DNA from 2 places in the Gordonia metallireducens genome. Region 2 is predicted to be linked to the other one. Evidence: riboswitches for the same ligand, from Rfam matches in the RefSeq annotation. Region 2 holds a riboswitch; the other holds the start of a gene.
The links. Region 2 has a riboswitch for thiamine pyrophosphate ahead of thiC (phosphomethylpyrimidine synthase ThiC). Riboswitches for the same ligand answer to the same signal wherever they lie in the genome.

Region 1 (8,795 bases), on a different contig from region 2:
GCGAGCGGGCGGGGCCGGGAAGGCGGAGTCGGGGGAGGGTCATCGGTACTCCCGTATTCGGGGGGTGAGCCCGCCGACGATCGCGACCGCGGCGACGGCCGACAGCAGCAGAATGCCGGTCCCGGTGAAGCCGAGCACGCGCTGGGCGGTGTTGATGTCGTCGCGGAACGACGTCCGCGCGGTGGTGATCGCGTCGACCAGGGCGGTGTCGACGGCCGTGTACGCGCGCGCCGAACTGTTGAGCCCGTCGCCGACCGTCAGCTGGCGGGCGCGGTCGAAGTCACCGGTCTGGATGTACCGGCGGACGGCGTCGTCGGTGCGTTTCCAGTCGGCCAGCGCCGTACTCACCGCGTCGAGTTGCTGATCCGACACCGATCCGGTCTCGTCGGAGCCGCGGACGTCGTCGACGATGCCGGCGATCTTGGCGGTCGTCGCGGCGAAGGTGCGTTCCAGCCCGCCCTGATCGCCGCGGCGGATGAGCGACAGGGTCTCGGCCGATCTCGCCTGCTGGGTCAGGATGCGCGCGGCGGTCAGCTCGCGCAGCGGGTCGGCGCCGTCGGTGCGGGCGTTGCTGGTGGCGGCGACCGACATCAGTCCCGCCGCCAGCAGCCATACCGTCCCCAGAGTCAGCGCGAAGATCGCGGCGACCATCCCGAGATTGAAACGACGCCGCGTCTTACGCGCGAGATACCGGGACGTCAACACCATGGCGGTGAGCAGCAGCAACAGCGGGATGTAGACCGTCCACGGCGGCCGGGTCAGCGAATGCTGCGGGTCGGCGATCGCCATCGACCGTCGTTCGTAGAGACGTTGGGCGGCCGGCAGGATCTTGTCCTGCATGAGCGACGACGCCTGGCCCAGGAAAGCCGAACCGACCGGATTGCCCAGCCGGTTGTTGGTGCGGGCCGTCTCGATGAGACCGCTGTAGACCGGGATCGACGTCGACAGGGTGTCGAGGTCCGCCGACAGGGCCCGCTCGGTCGCGTTCTCGGTCATCCCCGGTCCGGGTTCGCTCGAGGTCCCGGTCGCGAGGATCAACGACGACGAGGCGGTCGCGAGGGCGTCGGAGTAGCGTTCCCGCAGTTCCGGCGTCTCCAGACCGCCCGAGATGAACGCGGCGTTCGCGGATGCGTCGGCGATCGACAGCGAGCTGTACAGGACCTGCGCGGCCTCGGCGAGCGGCTCGGTCCGGTCGATCAGACGCTGCAGTGTCTGGGTGCGGTCCTCGAGCACGATCGAGGCGTACCAACCGGTCGTCAGGCAGCCGAGGACGAGGATGACGCAGATGATGATCAGCTTGCCCGGGGTGGTACCCGAGTAATGACGGAGAGTCTGGAACGGTGACTGCGCACGCTCGCGTGCGGTGGCGACGAGCTCTCGACGATCGGCGAGGACCTGGCGGATCGGCGGCGACGACTGGGCGGGACGGATCGTGCGACCGCCACGGGTGAGTGCCGTCCGCACGGAGGACGCATCGCCGGTCACCTAGCTGATCCCCTTCTCGAACGCTGGATCGTCTCCGGTGCGGCCGCTCGGTCGCCGGTCCCCGTGCCGACTCCCGCGACCTGAAAGAAGAAATGACTCATCAGTGTCATCGCTCACCGGGTCGTGCGTGTTTCAGCCTATGCCATCGAGGAGGGTTCCTCCGGGCATCGCGGTCGCCACGCCGACGGGTCCATCCTGAGTGGACGACACGTGTCGCCGCGGCGAAAGGGCTCAGGGTCAGCGGGCGGGCCAGTCGATGCCGTACCGCTCGGCGACCTCGTTGTGGTCGCGGTACAACCGCTTGCGCTCGCGGGTGGGCAACCGGTCGCCGAAGACGATCCCGTTCGTGTGGTCGGTCTCGTGCTGGAGACAGCGGCCCAGGGTGCCGCCCGCGGTGATCTCGATCGGTTCCCCGAATTGGTCCAACCCGCGGCAGGTGGCGGTGTCGGGACGAGCGACGTCGGTGTACGCGCCGGGCAACGACAGGCATCCCTCCCCGTAGGTGACGAGCCGTCGGTCGAGCCCTTCGGGCATTTCGAGAGACGGGTTGACGACGACGCCGGTGCGTCGGGCCCCGGTCTCGTCGGTGCAGTCGTAGACGAAGACCGCGAGGTCGACGTCGATCTGTTGTGCGGCGAGTCCGGCTCCGCGGGCCGCCGTGTTCGTTGCGAACATGTCCGCGAGGAGTTCTTGGAGGTCCGGCCCGAAATCGGTCACCTGTCGCGCCGGGTGGTGCAGGACGTGCCGGCCCCAGCGGACGATCGACCGGGCGGTGCCGAGGCGGAGGAGTTCAGAGACGGGCATGCCGTCCATGTTCCGTCGATGCGTGTCCCGAGGCAATGCCGGTGTACGTCTCACTGATTCGGCGCATCGCCCTGGCAGGTCGCGCGTGTCTCACTTACGGTGGAGGAAACCCGGCGACCGGCTCGCCGGGCTGCAAGGAGGCGTGGTGCGCGGAGACGGCGACGGCTGGGTGATCGATCCCGACGGTTCACGGTACTGGGGTGTCCACGGCGCGGCGGGTCTGCTGCTCCGGGCGCCGCTGGCCGACGGCACGACAGGCGTTCTGCTCCAGCATCGCGCCGCGTGGTCCCACCAGGGCGGAACCTGGGCCCTGCCCGGCGGTGCGCGGGACTCCCACGAGGGCGCCATCGACACCGCGATGCGCGAAGCCGAGGAAGAAGCCGGCATCGACAGCGCGGACCTGCGGGTCGTCGCCGCCGTCGTCACCCACGAGTCACCGGGCGGCTGGACCTACACGACGGTCATCGCCGAGACCGACGAGCCGGTGCGCACGGTCGCCAACTTCGAGTCGACGGAACTGCGGTGGGTCGAAGAACAGCACGTCGATCAGCTCCCGCTGCATCCGGCGTTCGGCCAGGCCTGGCCCACGCTGCGCGAGCGGATCGCCGCACTCGACCCGCAGGGCTAGGAGCCGAGCAGCCGGTTGGCTGCGCAGATCAGCGCGGCGATGTTCGCCTCGTCGCCGGTGCTGCCCTCGCCGAAGGCCCACGCCTGCCGGCCGTTGTTCTCACACAGTAGGAACGTCGCGATCGCTCCGTCGACCTCGCGCTGGTGCAGCCGCAGGATCTGAACGGGCGCACCGAGGTCGTACAGGATCGACGTCATCGCGCCGAGCGGTCCGGCGGCGACAGCGCTGCACGACATGATGCGGTCGGCGATCGCGATGGTCGCGCGGCATTCGACGAGGTCCTGCGGCGCCGGTGCGACCGACCACGAGCCGAGGCGGATGGCACCGCCGCATGCGTACTCGTCGGTGAAGTGTTGCCAGCTCATCCCGGTGGCCTCCTCGCGCATACCTGCAGGCAGCGGGCGGCCGAAGTGCTCGGTGACGGGATCCCCCGACGGCGCGGTCGCATGCCCGTGTCGTGAGAAGGATGGGTGAGGCAGATGAAGAAGATGCATCTCGAAAACCGATTTCGATCGAAGAACGGATGACCGACTGGAGCGCGCAACCGACCCGCAGCGGGGGGTCGGTCCGAATCAGACCCCGCTGCGGCGGGTTACGAGCACGCGCTTGATGCACATCATGATCCGTCCAGGCTAGACCGCGGTGTCGGGATCAGGCAAACGGATTTCGCCCCGGCAGGCTGCTCTGAAAGCCGCCCCTGAAAACCACCCCTGGGAACCGCCCTCGAGATGCGCCCTCCAGCGGGCCGCCGACGACGATATGTCCGCGGCCCGGCTGCAGAGGGCGGATGACGGGGGCGCTTTTCAGCAGGTCGGCGCTACAACCGCCCGAGGAGGTCCGCAGCCGCGGCGGCGGGATCGGCGGCGGCGGTGATCGCCCGCACGACGACGATCCGGCGGGCACCCGCGGCAGTCACCTCGGGCACCCGGGGGGCGTCGATCCCGCCGATGGCGAACCACGGCTTGCCGGGGGACGCCTCGGCCGTCGTCGACACCAGGTCGAGGCCCGCGGCGCTACGACCCGGCTTGGTGGGGGTGGTCCAGCACGGACCGACGCAGAAGTAGTCGACGTCGGGGTCAGCGGCGGCAGCGGCGGCCTGCTCGGGGTCGTGGGTCGACGCGCCGATGATCGTGTCGGGTCCGACGATCCGGCGCGCCACCTGCGGCGGGAGGTCACCCTGTCCGACGTGGAGGACGGCGGCACCCGAGAGCGCGGCGATGTCCGCACGGTCGTTGACCGCGAGCAGCGCACCGTGGGCGTCGACGACGTCCCGCAGCGCGGCGAGGATCTCGAGTTCCTCACGGGCCTCGAGCGTGCCGTACTTCTTCTCGCCCGCCGACCCCTTGTCGCGCAGCTGCACGATGCCGACGCCACCGGCGAGAGCGGCGCCGACGAACTCGAGCAGGTCACCGCGCTCACGTCGCCCGTCTGTGCACAGGTAGAGCCGGGCGGATTCCAGTCGGCGGCGCGATTCGGTGGCACGTGGGTCGGGGGTGATCGTCACGGCGACCAGGCTAGCCCCGCGCGGGCCGGCCGGGCGTAGGGTGGACCGCGAGAACACACGGGAGCCCGGGCAGGCGGGCTGAGAGTGCGGACCCCTCCGCAGACCGTCGAACCTGATCCGGGTCATTCCGGCGAAGGAAGGTGATCTGACTTGAGCGACACCCCAGCACGATTCGACCGTGCGCTCACCGTCGTCGGCGGTGGCGTCATCGGTCTGACCTGTGCACTCGCCGCCGCCGATGCGGGCTGGCGAGTCCAGGTCATCGACGCCGGTCACGACGAGCGGGCCTCGTGGGTGGCGGGCGGCATGCTCGGTTCGCTCGGCGAGGGTCATCCGGGTGAGGAGGCCGCGCTCGCGCTGTCGGTCGAATCGGTGCGGCGCTGGCCGACGCTGGTGAAGCGCCTCGACGACCCCGCGATCGTGACAGCCACCGACTCCCTGTTCGTCGCCGGTTCGGCGGCCGACGCCGAGTACCTGCGCCACCTCGCCGATTTCGTCTGGGCCAACCAGCCGCGCACCGACGCCACGCTCAGCACGGTGACGGGTCGTGAGATCCGTTCGCTGGAGCCGTCGTTGAGTTCGCGACTCATCGGCGGGTACCGGGCGGTCGGGGAGTGGTCCATCGACAACCGGCGACTGCTGGGGACCCTGCACAGCGTCGGGGCCGCGGCCGGGGTGCGGTTCACGGAGGTGCGGGTGGAAAGCCTCGCCGACGCACGCGAACTCGCCGGTCCACGAGATCAGATACTCCTCGCCGCCGGACTCGGCACCGCGGCATTGCTTCCCGATGTGCACCTCCACGCGGCGAAGGGCGAGATCCTCCGATTGCGCCGGACGCGATGGTCGGTCCCGCCGCCCGGACACGTGGTCCGTGCCCGACTCCACGGCCGGGCGGTGTACCTGGTCCCGCGTGAGGACGGGATTGTGGTCGGCGCAACGCAATACGAGGCCGGGGACTTTCATGATCGCGTCCCGCAGGCCGGCGGCGTGACCGATCTGCTCGCCGACGCGATCGAGGTCATGCCGGGGCTGCGTACCTATGAGCTGACCGAGGGGGGAGCCGGATTACGTCCGTGCACCGCCGACGGCCTACCCATTGTGGAGCGGATCGACGACCACACGGTGGTCGCGGCCGGTCACGGCCGCAACGGCATCGTTCTCGCACCGGGCACGGCGGACAAGGTGCTCGGGATTCTGGAAGGAGCATCAGCGTGACCATCACCGTGAACGGAGAGGATCTCGACGTCGGCGTCGACGAGTCGGTGACGGATGTCGTGAGCCGCCTCGGGTTGCCGGACCGCGGGATCGCGGTCGCCGTCGACGGCGCGGTGGTACCGCGCGGACGCTGGTCGTCGCACACGATGACCTCGGGTGCGGTCGTGGAGATCGTGACGGCGGTGCAAGGTGGTTGAGCCCGCCATCATCGACGGCGCAGTCGTTTCCGAGGCCGACCCGCTCCGGATCGCCGGGCGCGAGTTCTCCTCCCGCCTCATCACCGGAACCGGTGGCGCGACGAATCTCGCGTCTCTCGAGCGTGCACTCGTCGCCTCGGGTACCGAACTCACGACCGTCGCCGTGCGTCGCGTCGACGCCGCGTCCGGAACGGGTGTCTTCGACCTGTTGCGCCGCCTCGACATCGCGGTGCTGCCCAACACCGCCGGATGCCACACCACCGCCGAGGCGGTGCTCACCGCACAGTTGGCACGCGAGGCGTTCGAGACGAACTGGGTCAAACTCGAGGTGGTGGCCGACGAACGCACCCTGATGCCGGATGCCGTCGAACTCGTCGACGCCGCAGCCGCATTGGTGGCCGACGGATTCGTGGTGCTCGCCTACACCAACGACGACCCGGTCCTCGCCGCACGGCTCGCCGACCTCGGAGTCGCCGCGGTGATGCCGCTCGGCTCACCGATCGGGACCGGACTCGGAATCCTCAACCCGCACAACATCGAGATGATCGTCGACCACTGTTCCACGGCCTTCGACGATCCGCTCCCGGTGATCCTCGACGCCGGTATCGGCACCGCCAGCGACGCTGCCCGCGCGATGGAACTCGGCTGCGACGGAGTGCTTCTCGCGACCGCCGTCACCCGTGCGGAGAATCCGGAGCGGATGGCGTCGGCGATGCGGCATGCGGTGATCGCCGGGAGGCTCGCCGCACGGGCGGGTCGTATCCCGAAACGGTTCTGGGCGCAGGCGTCGTCGCCGGGTCGCGCCTGAGCCGCCCCTGTTGCCCGATCCGAAAGAACGCAACGCACCCAGGTCCGATGCCTGAGGTGCGAGGAGCGTAAGCCGCCGGGCTGAGTAGCGACGAAGGAGCGTATCGAAGTCGACGAGCCACGAAGGCCTGGTGAGACACCGTCACCCACCTGACTACCGGTCGACTTCAACCCGACCGGCAGACTTCGATCGACGTCTGCCGGTCGAGTTGAGGTTCGGCAGTCGGGATCTGGGCGCTTCTCAGGGCGCGGACCCTTTAAGACCCTCACGACCGCCGGTTCACCGGTCGCGGGTACTTCAGGTGTGAGGAGCGGAAGCCGCCGGGCTGAGTAGCGACGAAGGAGCGTATCGAAGTCGACGAGCCTCGAAGGCCTGGTGTGTCGCAACCACCCGGCGGAGCACCGCCCGGCCGCTATGGTCGAGTCGTGTTGCGGGTAACGAATCTGACGAAGGATTTCGGGAGTCAGCGCGCGGTCGACGACCTCACCTTCGAGGTGGGGCCGGGGCGGGTCACCGGCTTCCTGGGACCCAATGGCGCCGGTAAGTCGACGACGATGCGCATGATGCTCGGACTCGACCGCCCGACCTCGGGGACCGCGACGATCAACGGCGTGCCGTACCGCGAGCTCGACCATCCGCTGCGCCAGGTCGGCGCACTGCTCGATGCACACTGGGTCCACCCCAACCGCAGTGCGCGTTCGCATCTGCGGTGGCTGGCGGCGAGCAACCGGATTCCGAGGTCCCGGGTGGACGAGGTGCTCGAGATCGTCGGGTTGGCGTCGGTGGCCCGGAAGCGCGCCGGAGGGTTCTCGCTCGGTATGTCGCAGCGGCTCGGGCTCGCGGGTGCGCTGCTCGGCGATCCGCACACCCTGTTGTTCGACGAACCGGTCAACGGCCTCGATCCCGAGGGGATCGTGTGGATTCGGGGTTTCATGCGGCAGTTGGCCGCCGAGGGACGCACCGTACTCGTCTCCAGTCACCTGTTGACCGAGATGTCGCTCACCGCAGACCATCTCGTCGTCATCGGGCGCGGGCGTCTGATCGCCGACTGTTCGGTCGGTGAGTTCACCGGCCGGGCCCGACAGTCGGTGCGGGTGCGCGGGCCCGAACTCGAGAAGCTGCACACCGCACTGGAAGAGGCCGGCCTCGCACCGGCGCCCGGCGCACCCGATGCCGCGGGACGGCCGGTGATGCGGGTGCCCGACACCACGACCGACCGCGTCGGGGACATCGCCGCCGCGGCAGGCGTGACGCTGCACGAGCTCGCCGCCGAATCGGCCTCGCTGGAGGAGGTGTTCATGTCGATGACCGCACACGCCGTCGACTATCACGGGGGTGACGGCTTCCGGTCCGTGGAACCCGGGCCCGGCGGCCAGGGCGGTCACGGCGGTCGGGGCGCCCCGGGAGGGAGTCGGTGATGATCGGCCAGGCACTCGCGGCGGTCGACGCCGAACGCATCAAGCTGTCCAGCACCCGGGCCCCGTACTGGTGTCTGGCGATGGTGGTCGTGTTCGGCCTCGGTGTCGCGGTACTTCTCGGTTGGCTGTTGTCCGGCGGTTATGCCGACTCGACGTCGGTCGACACCCGCACCATCGACTACCTGGTGGGCGTCAACCAGTTCGGGGTCGCGGTTTTCGCGATCGTGGCGGTTCTCGGCGTCACCACCGAGTACCGGTTCGGCACCATCCGGCCCACCTTCGCCGCGGTACCCCGGCGGCCGCTCGTGATCCTCGCGAAGACAGTCGTGTTCGGCGGGCTCACCCTCGTGGTGGCCGCGATCGTGGGTCTGCTCGGGGTTGTCCTGGGGCAGGCGCTCACGGGTAACGGCATCGCGCTCGGTGGCCCGGACACGGTACGGCAACTGTGGGGCACTCCGGTTTTCGCGATGCTGTGCGCACTGATCGGGCTGTCGGTGGGTGCTCTCGTACGGCACTCCGCGGGCGCGGTGGCGATCGTGCTGGGATGGATGTTCGCGTTCGAACGCATCCTCTCGGTGCTCCCGCGCATCGGGGAGAACATCACGCCCTTCCTGCCGTTCCTCAACGGGTGGAACTTCCTGTCCGGCGGCGACAGCGCCTTCCACTGGAACGCGTACGGCTCGTTGGCGTACTTCGCGGCGGTCACCGTGGTCCTCCTGACGACCGCGATATTCGT
Region 2 (8,795 bases):
GCTGGTGTTGCCCAACGTCGGCGACGACGCGACCACGCTCAACCTGTCACGTGCACTGCAGGCGATCCTGGGCAAGGTCGGGATCGAGCTGACTGTGCAGCAGCGTCCCTCGGCAGACTTCTCGGCCGTCGTCGTCAACAAGGAATTCGACCTGTTCATGATGGGCTTCTCGTCGAGCGACCCGTTCGGCATGGCCTACTTCTGTCAGGTCTGGTGCAGCGACTCGCAATTCAACCCTGCCGGCGCCGGATCCCCGGAACTCGACGCCCAGATTCGGGCGATGTCGAGGATCGGCGACCCGATGGCCCAGATCGCGGCTGGGAACCGGATCGAACGCGAGGCCTTCGCCCAGTTCTCCAACCTCCCGCTGTTCAACGGCCCGTCCATGGTCGCGGTGAAGGAAGGCCTCGCCAATTACGGCGCCGGGCAGTTCTACGTCGGTCCCGTCGAGGACATCGGCTGGGAGAAGTAGGTCTGCGCCTACCCTCCCGGTGCCTGAGGTGCGAGCGCAGCGCCCCCTCGCTGCCTGAGGTGCGAGCGCAGCGCCCCCTCGCTGCCTGAGGTGCGAGCGCAGCGCCCCCTCGCTCCCTGAGGTGCGAGCGCAGCGAGCCACGAAGGGCTGGCGACGTCGGCTCACCAGGCCTTCGTGGCTCGTCGCTTACGCTCCTCGCACCTCAGGCAGCAGGGGCTCACGCCTCAGAAGGCGGGGTGAGTCAGTGGTCGCCGCTCACCCGCCACAGCGGGTTCACCGGGCCGTGGCCGGCGCCCAACGGGTAGGCGGCGGCCAGGCCCCGGGTGACCCACTTCTTTGCGAAGGAGACCGCGTCGGGAACCGAATAACCGTGTGCCAGGGCACAGGTGATCGCCGCGGCGAGCGTGTCGCCGGCGCCGTGGTCGTGGGTCGTGTCGATGCGCTCGTGGTTGAGTTCGATGAACTCGGCGCCGTCGTAGAGCAGGTCGGGGGAGTGGTCGCAGGACCGTAGGTGTCCGCCTTTGACAAGCGCCCAGGCAGGTCCGAGATCGAACAACGCCTTCGCCGCGTCGCGCTGCGAGTCGGCGTCGACGACATCGATCCCGGTGATGAGCCGCACCTCGTCGAGGTTCGGCGTCACCAGCGTGGCGAGCGGGAAGAGGTTGTCGCGCAGCGTGTCCAGTGCCGAGTCGGCCAGCAGCTGGTTCCCGTGCATCGACGCACAGACCGGGTCGACGACCAGCGGTGAAGAACCGTCGCGACCGATGCCGCTCTCGGCGCACTGGGCGACGACGGCGTCGATGATCTCCGCCGAGGCCAGCATGCCGGTCTTGGCGGCCCCGATGCCGATGTCGTCGGCGACCGTGCGGATCTGGGCGGCGACTGTCTCCGGTTCGATCTCCTGGAAACCGCTGACGCCCAGCGAGTTCTGGACGGTCACCGCGGTGACCGCGACGCAGGCATGCAGGCCGAGCAGCGCGAACGTCCGCATGTCGGCCTGGATGCCGGCGCCGCCACCGGAATCCGATCCGGCGATGGTCAGGACGCGGACCGGCGTCGAACCCGGCGTCGCGACGGGCAGCAACTCGAACCCGGTCACGCAGAGCCTCCTGCGCTGCTCTCGAGGGGCAGGTAGACGCGGTTGCCGGCCTCGGCGAACTCGGCAGATTTCGCGGCCATCCCCTCGGCGATCTTCCGGTCGATGTCCTCGGCGGTCACCAGGTTGTTCTCCTCCGCGTAGGCGCGTACGTCGGCGGAGATCCGCATCGAGCAGAACTTGGGACCGCACATCGAGCAGAAGTGGGCGGTCTTCGCCGGCTCGGCGGGCAGGGTCTCGTCGTGGTACTCGCGGGCGGTGTCCGGGTCGAGGGCGAGGTTGAACTGGTCGATCCACCGGAACTCGAAGCGGGCCTTGCTCAATGCGTCGTCCCGTTCCTGTGCGCGGGGATGTTGCTTCGCGAGGTCCGCGGCGTGGGCGGCGATCTTGTACGTGATGACGCCGACCTTCACGTCGTCGCGGTCGGGCAGCCCCAGGTGCTCCTTGGGCGTCACGTAACAGAGCATGGCCGTTCCCGCCTGGGCGATCATCGCCGCACCGATCGCGGAGGTGATGTGGTCGTAGGCGGGTGCGATGTCGGTGGCCAGCGGTCCCAGCGTGTAGAAGGGCGCTTCTTCGCAGAGCTCTTCCTCGAGACGCACGTTCTCGGCGATCTTGTGCATCGGGACGTGCCCGGGACCCTCGATCATCACCTGCACGCCATGGGATTTGGCGATGGTCGTGAGTTCGCCGAGGGTGCGCAGTTCGGCGAACTGGGCCTCGTCGTTGGCGTCGGCGATGGACCCCGGCCGCAGACCGTCACCGAGCGAGAAGGTGATGTCGTACCGCGCGAAGATCTCGCACAGATCGTCGAAGTGGGTGTAAAGGAACGATTCCCGATGGTGTGCCAGACACCACGCGGCCATGATCGACCCGCCCCGCGAGACGATGCCGGTGACCCGCCGGGCGGTCAGCGGCACGTAGCGGAGCAGTACCCCGGCGTGCACCGTCATGTAGTCGACGCCCTGCTCGGCCTGCTCGATCACGGTGTCGCGGTAGATCTCCCACGTGAGGGCGACCGGGTCGCCATTCACCTTCTCGAGGGCCTGGTAGATCGGCACGGTACCGACGGGGACGGGGGAGTTGCGCAGGATCCACTCGCGGGTGGTGTGGATGTCGGCGCCGGTCGACAGGTCCATGATGGTGTCGGCGCCCCATCGGGTGGCCCACACCATCTTCTCGACCTCGTCGGCGATCGAGCTGCGCACCGCTGAATTCCCGATGTTCGCATTGACTTTCACCGCGAATCTCTTGCCGATGATCATCGGCTCCGACTCGGGGTGACGATGATTCGCCGGGATCACCGCGCGCCCGATGGCCACCTCGGAGCGGACCAGCTCGGGGTCGACGCCCTCGCGCGCCGCGATGAACCGCATCTCGTCGGTGATGATCCCTGCTTGCGCCCAGGCGAGTTGGGTGCTCGCTCCGTCGACGGGTTCCGGACGGTGCCATGCGTCGCGGGTCGGCGGCAGTCCGCGCTCCACGTCGATGACCGCATCGGAATCGGTGTACGGCCCGGAGGTGTCATAGACGTCGAGATGTTCACCGTTGGTGAGGAGGATTCGACGCTGCGGTACGCGAAGGTGGTCGACGGTGAGGTAGTGCTTGGAGCTTCCCTCGATCGGTCCGGTCGTCAGACCTGAAGTCGTGGGTGTGGTGGATACACGTGTGCCCATGATGGTTCTCCCTACGCCGGCATTACCCGGACAGGTTCGAGCGGTCGGCGACCGCCCGTCGCCATCTCAGCCCTCGGTCATCGTGAGAGCCCCCGCGTGTGTAGTTGTGTTGCGTTTGCCACCTTACATCGGCGGTCAACACCCGGTGCCGTGCACGGAAGATCACCGAGAGGTCTCGTCAGTTACGGATCCGTAAGGTACGGTGTGACCCTAGTCACAGGGGTCCTTACGTCGAGCCGCGGCGTCATGCCGGTGACCCGCCACAGTGATCACGTGAGGAGGCGTGTAGTTGCTACGCAAGAACCGGCATCGGCCGCCGCAGTCGGCTCGATCCATCCTGCAGCAGATCGCGCAGGTGGTTCACAACCCCGACCGCGAGAGGTTCGAACTCTGGGTCGCGGGAGATCTGGTCGGGGTGCTCGGCTACTCGACCGAGACCGTCGACGGTCAGACCACCATCACCGTCCTGCACACCGTGCTCTATGACGAATACAGCGGTCACGGGCTCGCCACCCGCCTGACCCGGACGGTCATCCACTTCGCCCGGGAACGCAACGCGCGGCTCCGGCCGGTGTGCTCGTTCACCAAGAACTATCTCGACCATCACCCGGGGATCGTGACGCTCGCTCCCGTATGAGGCGTGGGTCGATGTCCATTTCGGCGATCTAATGAGCACAACTTGTACATCACGGCGATGACCCGGTAGTACCTCTCGGGCGTACGGTTCGGCGGTGACCACGACCGTGAGGACATCGATGACTGCAGTGGTAGAGACGACCGTCGGCGACCCGCACCTCGAGCAGGTGCGCCGCTTGGTCAACCTCATCGACGGCCAGTGGGTTGAGGGTGAGGACACCCAGCTTGTCAGCACGAGTCCCACCTACCCCGATGTGGTGGTCGCCGAGGGGCGTCGTGCGAGTACTCGACAGGTCGACGCCGCCGTCGACGCGGCACGTCGCGGCTTCGCCGTCTGGTCGGAGATGACCACGCATGAACGCGGTGCAGTACTCATCAGGGCCGCCGGGATTCTCGAGCGCGACGCGGAGCGGCTGGGTGCCGAACTCACTCGTGAGGAGGGCAAGACGCTGGCCGAGGGGATCGGCGAGGTGCAGCGGGCGGCGCAGATCCTGCGCTACTACGGCGCCGAGGGTGATCGAGATGCGGGCGAGGTGTTCTCCTCGCCGCGCAAGGGTGAACGAATCCTGGTGACGCGCAAGCCGATCGGCACGGTCGGCGTGATCACGCCGTTCAACTTCCCGATCGCGATCCCGGCGTGGAAGATCGCTCCCGCGCTCATCTACGGCAACACGGTGGTGTGGAAACCGGCCGAAACGGTACCCCTTCTCGCAGTGCGTCTGGCGCAGGCCCTGGTCGAGGCCGGACTGCCGGCGGGAGTTCTGAACCTGACCGTCGGTGACCGCGCGATCGGCAACAGCATCGTCAATCATCCAGGCATCGATGCGATCACCTTCACCGGTTCGACCGCAGTCGGGCGGGGGATCGCGGCGGCCGCGGCCTCGCGCGGCGTACCGGTGCAGGCCGAGATGGGTGGGAAGAACGCGGCGATCGTGCTCGGCGACGCGGATCTCGACCTGGCGGTGCAGCAGATCATGCTCGGGGCGTTCCGCTCGACCGGGCAGAAGTGCACGGCCACATCACGACTCGTCGTCACTGATGACGTGGCCGACGAACTGCTCGCTGCACTGAGCAAGGCGGCCGCCGATCTGGTGGTGGGTGACCCTCTGGATGCGTCGACCGAGATGGGCCCCGTGATCACCGCGTCGGCCCACGACAGCATCCGCAGCGGCATCGCCGGCGCGATCGAGCAAGGGGCCACCGTGCTCAACGGCGGTGATCACGCACCCGTCGAGGCGCCCGAGTCCGGCTACTTCCTGTCGCCGACCATCCTCGAGCTGCCGTCACCGGATCTCAACATCTGGCGTGACGAGCTGTTCGGGCCGGTTCTGTCGGTCGTCCGGGTGAGCTCGGTCGACGAGGCCTTCCGCGTCGCCGACGACGGGGAATATGGTTTGTCCGCAGCGCTTTTCACCCAGGACCTCACGCGGGCCCTGGCGGCGGTCGACGACATCGACGTCGGCATCCTGCACGTCAACTCCGAATCGGCCGGGGCTGATCCGCACGTGCCCTTCGGCGGCGCGAAGAAGAGCGGGTACGGCTCCAAGGAACAGGGCCGCGCGGCACGGGAGTTCTTCACCCACACGACGACGGTCTACCTCCGCGGAGGTACAACCCGCGTCTGAGGTCGGCGTCACCGATTAGCGGACCGGTTGCGTGCCGTCTGCCCCGTAGCTTTCGCGCGTCAGTCGTTGTGAAGGATGTCGAGAAGTTCACGCGCCTTGACCGCGATCCACAGTTCCGCCCGGACCTCGGCCGAGTCGAGGTCGCGCCGCAGGAGCTGACCGACCTTGGTCATCCGATTGCGCATGGTGTGCCGATGAACACCGAGTTCTGTTGCGGCGCTCTCGATGTGCGTGTCGTGCTGGAGCCAGGCGCGCAGTGCGGTGACGAGATTCAACGGCGAGCTGTGTGTGGCGTCGTAGTCCTCGAGCGGTCCCAGGAGGATTCGCGACATCGCCGACAGTTCGTCGGGAGAGCGGCCGCTCAACAACATCGAGAACGTGCCCATGTCCGAGAAGTCGACGACCGGCGTCTGTGCCGGGCCGAGTCGCAGTGCAGCTGTCGCCTGACGGAGACTGTCTGAGGCATCGGTGATCGCGGCGGGTGCCCCCAGTCCCGCGCGCAGAGGCCGCCCGAGCTGTGCGCCGAGTTGCGTGACGAATTCGGTGACCCACTCCACCGTGCGGTCGGCGGCGACGATGACGAACAGGACTTTTTCCTGCGGTGTCATCAGGTACGGAACGGATTGCCGCGCAAACAGTCCGGCGATCTCCCGCTGAGCGGGCAGCAACGGACCAACGTCGGTCAGCGCGACCGCGACGACGCGCGCGTCCTGGTCGAAGCCGAAGTACCGGAGCAGGCTGATGTCGAGTTCGGGGCCGAGGTCGATCAGGGCTCGGGCGACGGCCGTACGAAGCCGCTGCTCGGCATCGACCACCTTCGCCGGCTTGCCCAGTTCGATCGACAGCAGGGCGACCGCGTGGGCCACGAGGAGGCGCTCCTCGGGCTGCAGCGCAACCGCCGATCCCACTGCGAGATAGCCGTTGGACTCCTGCGCGACGGACACGCTCTGCACCAGGTACGCCCCGTGTTCGTCGGTGAAGGCGCTGCTCATCTGCTGTCGGCGTCCGGGTCCGCGTGGCGCGGAACCCGCGACGGTTCGCGCGTGCGCGAGCAGGCGTGCGACGTCCTTTCCGTGCACCGACAGCGCCCTGCCGGCGGAGTCGACGAGCGCTGCGGAGCAAGAGAGTGCGCGACCCAGCGTCGAGATCAGTTGGGGGATACCGCCGCGCAGGATGGCGCGCGCGAGCTTGTCCTGCTGGTCCACCACCCGCTGCACCGCCCGTACCTGGTCGGCGGTCAGCTCGTCGATCACCGCGCGGGTGATCGCGATGAACGGGGTGGGGGGAGGCACCGAAAGGATGGGGAGACCCAGTGCGTCGCCGGCGGCGCGAATGCCTTCAGGGACGGCATCGAAGGTGGTCCCGGTGTCGACGGCGAGTGCGGCCGCACTCGCCTGCGCGAGGCGCGAGACGTACTCGAACTGCTGCGCGTCCGAGGAGCCGATCGGTAGACCTGTGGTCATGACCAGCTCGCCGCCGGTGATCCATGGGGCGGGGTCGGCGAGCTCGATCGCGTGCGCCCATTCGATCACCCGATCCGCGCCCTCGTGTCCACCCACGAGAGTGAGTCCCAGGTCGGTGTTCTGGGCGAGACGCCGCACGGTCAAGGCCACGGCGACTCATCTCCTCGCAGGTCGGCGGACGGCCGGAGTCGTCCATCTGTGCGTCAGAGCATAGCGAGGGCGCCGGGAGTAGAGGTCATCCCGCTGAGGACACCAGCTGCTCTCGTAGAACCTTCTTGTCGATCTTGCCGACGGCTGTGACGGGCAGGGTCCGCACGACGCGGACGACGTCGGGCAGCTTGAACGACGCGAGGCCGCGGTCGGCGAGGAACGTGCGGAGCGTGGCCAGCTCGAGCGGCTGGGCCGGCGGATGGTCGTGGGAGAGCACGACAGCGGCGCAGATCTTCTCGCCCAGCGCGTCGTCGGGCAGCCCGACCACCGCGACCTGCCGCACGGAGGAGTGTGCGAGCAGGTTCTCCTCGACGTCGTCGGCGGCCACGTTCTCACCGGCCCGGACGATGGTGTCCTTGATACGACCGGTCACCGAGAGGTGTCCCGACGGCAGCCGGGTCACCTTGTCGCCCGACCGGTAGAAGCCGTCGGGGGTGAAGGACTTCTCGTTGTGCGCGTCGGCCCGGTAGTACCCGCGGATCGTGTACGGGCCGCGAACGAGCAGTTCACCTTCTTCGCCGTCGGGGACGTCGGCGCCCTCCTCGTCCACGACGCGCACCTCGTCGAACTCCGACATCGGCGAGCCCTGGACCTCATGCACGAGATCCCGCGGCTCGTCGGGCCGGGTGTAGCAGATGAGGCCCTCGGCCATGCCGAACACCTGTTGGACCACGTTTCCGAGTGCCTCGTCGAGGGCGACCGCGTCCGGGTGGGCGAGCTTGGCGCCGCCGACCTGCAGAAGCCGCAGGGAACTGATGTCCGCGGGCTCCCACTCGGTCGCCGCGCACCACAGCTGTGCGAGGGCGGGGACCAGCGCGGTCACCGTGACGCGGTGCCGTTCGATGAGGTCGAAGGTGTTGTCGGGGCTCGGGTTGTCGGTGAAGACGACGTGGCCGCCGACGCCGAGGACGCCGAGGATGCCCGGGCAGCACAGCGGGAAGTTGTGGGCCGCCGGCAATGCGACGAGGTAGGTGTCGTCGGCGGTCAATTCCGCGACCTCGGCCGACAGTCGTGCGTTGAGGTCGTAGTCGTCATGCGTGCGCGCGATCAGCTTGGGCAGACCGGTGGTACCGCCCGAGACCAGGAACAGGGCCGGGAGTTCGGCGCTCGGCGGGACCGGGAGATCGATCGACGCGGGGTCCGCCTCGGGTGCCGCTGCGAACGGGCCGGGATCGCCGGAGATGAACACCTGCGCGATGGCCGGGACGCGGGACTGCAGCTCGGTGGCGAGATCCCGGAAGTCGAAGCCCCGTCGACCGTCCTCGCCGATGTAGGCGACGGCCCCGGCGCCGGCGGCGAGGTGGGCGATCTCGGTGATCCGGTGCGCGGGCAGGGTCATGACCGGCGCGACGCCCGCGCGGAGCAGACCGAGCAGATTCACGACGAACTCGAGCGAGTTGTTCTGCTGGAGGACGACGCGTTCTCCGGGGCGGAGTCCGGCGTCGACGAAACCGGCCGCGCGACGTAGCGAGGCCTCGCGCAGTTCGGAGTAGGTGAGCGTCTGCGGCCCGTCGATGGAGGCATCGGTGACGGCCGGGGCGTCGGGGGCGCGGTCGACACTGGCGTCGAAGCCGGTGAACAGTGGGAGTCCGCGGAACAGTCCGGCGTCGCGGTAGC

Region 1: linked by a shared signal. The riboswitch ahead of thiO (glycine oxidase ThiO) and the one ahead of thiC (phosphomethylpyrimidine synthase ThiC) in region 2 are both predicted to bind thiamine pyrophosphate.

What each region holds. Positions count from the first base shown of each region.
Region 1 is NZ_JAJQJP010000034.1:8,748-17,542, forward strand. Features, by position in the region: gene LQD00_RS13555 (glutamate ABC transporter substrate-binding protein) at 1-43, opposite strand, end outside; gene LQD00_RS13560 (hypothetical protein) at 40-1,485, opposite strand; gene def (peptide deformylase) at 1,723-2,289, opposite strand; gene LQD00_RS13570 (NUDIX hydrolase) at 2,435-2,917, shown strand; gene LQD00_RS13575 (hypothetical protein) at 2,914-3,282, opposite strand; gene thiE (thiamine phosphate synthase) at 3,735-4,421, opposite strand; TPP riboswitch at 4,469-4,578, shown strand; gene thiO (glycine oxidase ThiO) at 4,572-5,636, shown strand; gene thiS (sulfur carrier protein ThiS) at 5,633-5,833, shown strand; gene thiG (thiazole synthase) at 5,826-6,641, shown strand; gene LQD00_RS13600 (ABC transporter ATP-binding protein) at 7,067-8,059, shown strand; gene LQD00_RS13605 (ABC transporter permease) at 8,059-8,795, shown strand, end outside.
Region 2 is NZ_JAJQJP010000001.1:15,616-24,410, forward strand. Features, by position in the region: gene LQD00_RS00075 (ABC transporter family substrate-binding protein) at 1-472, shown strand, start outside; gene thiD (bifunctional hydroxymethylpyrimidine kinase/phosphomethylpyrimidine kinase) at 714-1,571, opposite strand; gene thiC (phosphomethylpyrimidine synthase ThiC) at 1,568-3,244, opposite strand; TPP riboswitch at 3,236-3,350, opposite strand; gene LQD00_RS00090 (GNAT family N-acetyltransferase) at 3,534-3,881, shown strand; gene LQD00_RS00095 (aldehyde dehydrogenase family protein) at 4,000-5,505, shown strand; gene LQD00_RS00100 (PucR family transcriptional regulator) at 5,565-7,118, opposite strand; gene LQD00_RS00105 ((2,3-dihydroxybenzoyl)adenylate synthase) at 7,204-8,795, opposite strand, start outside.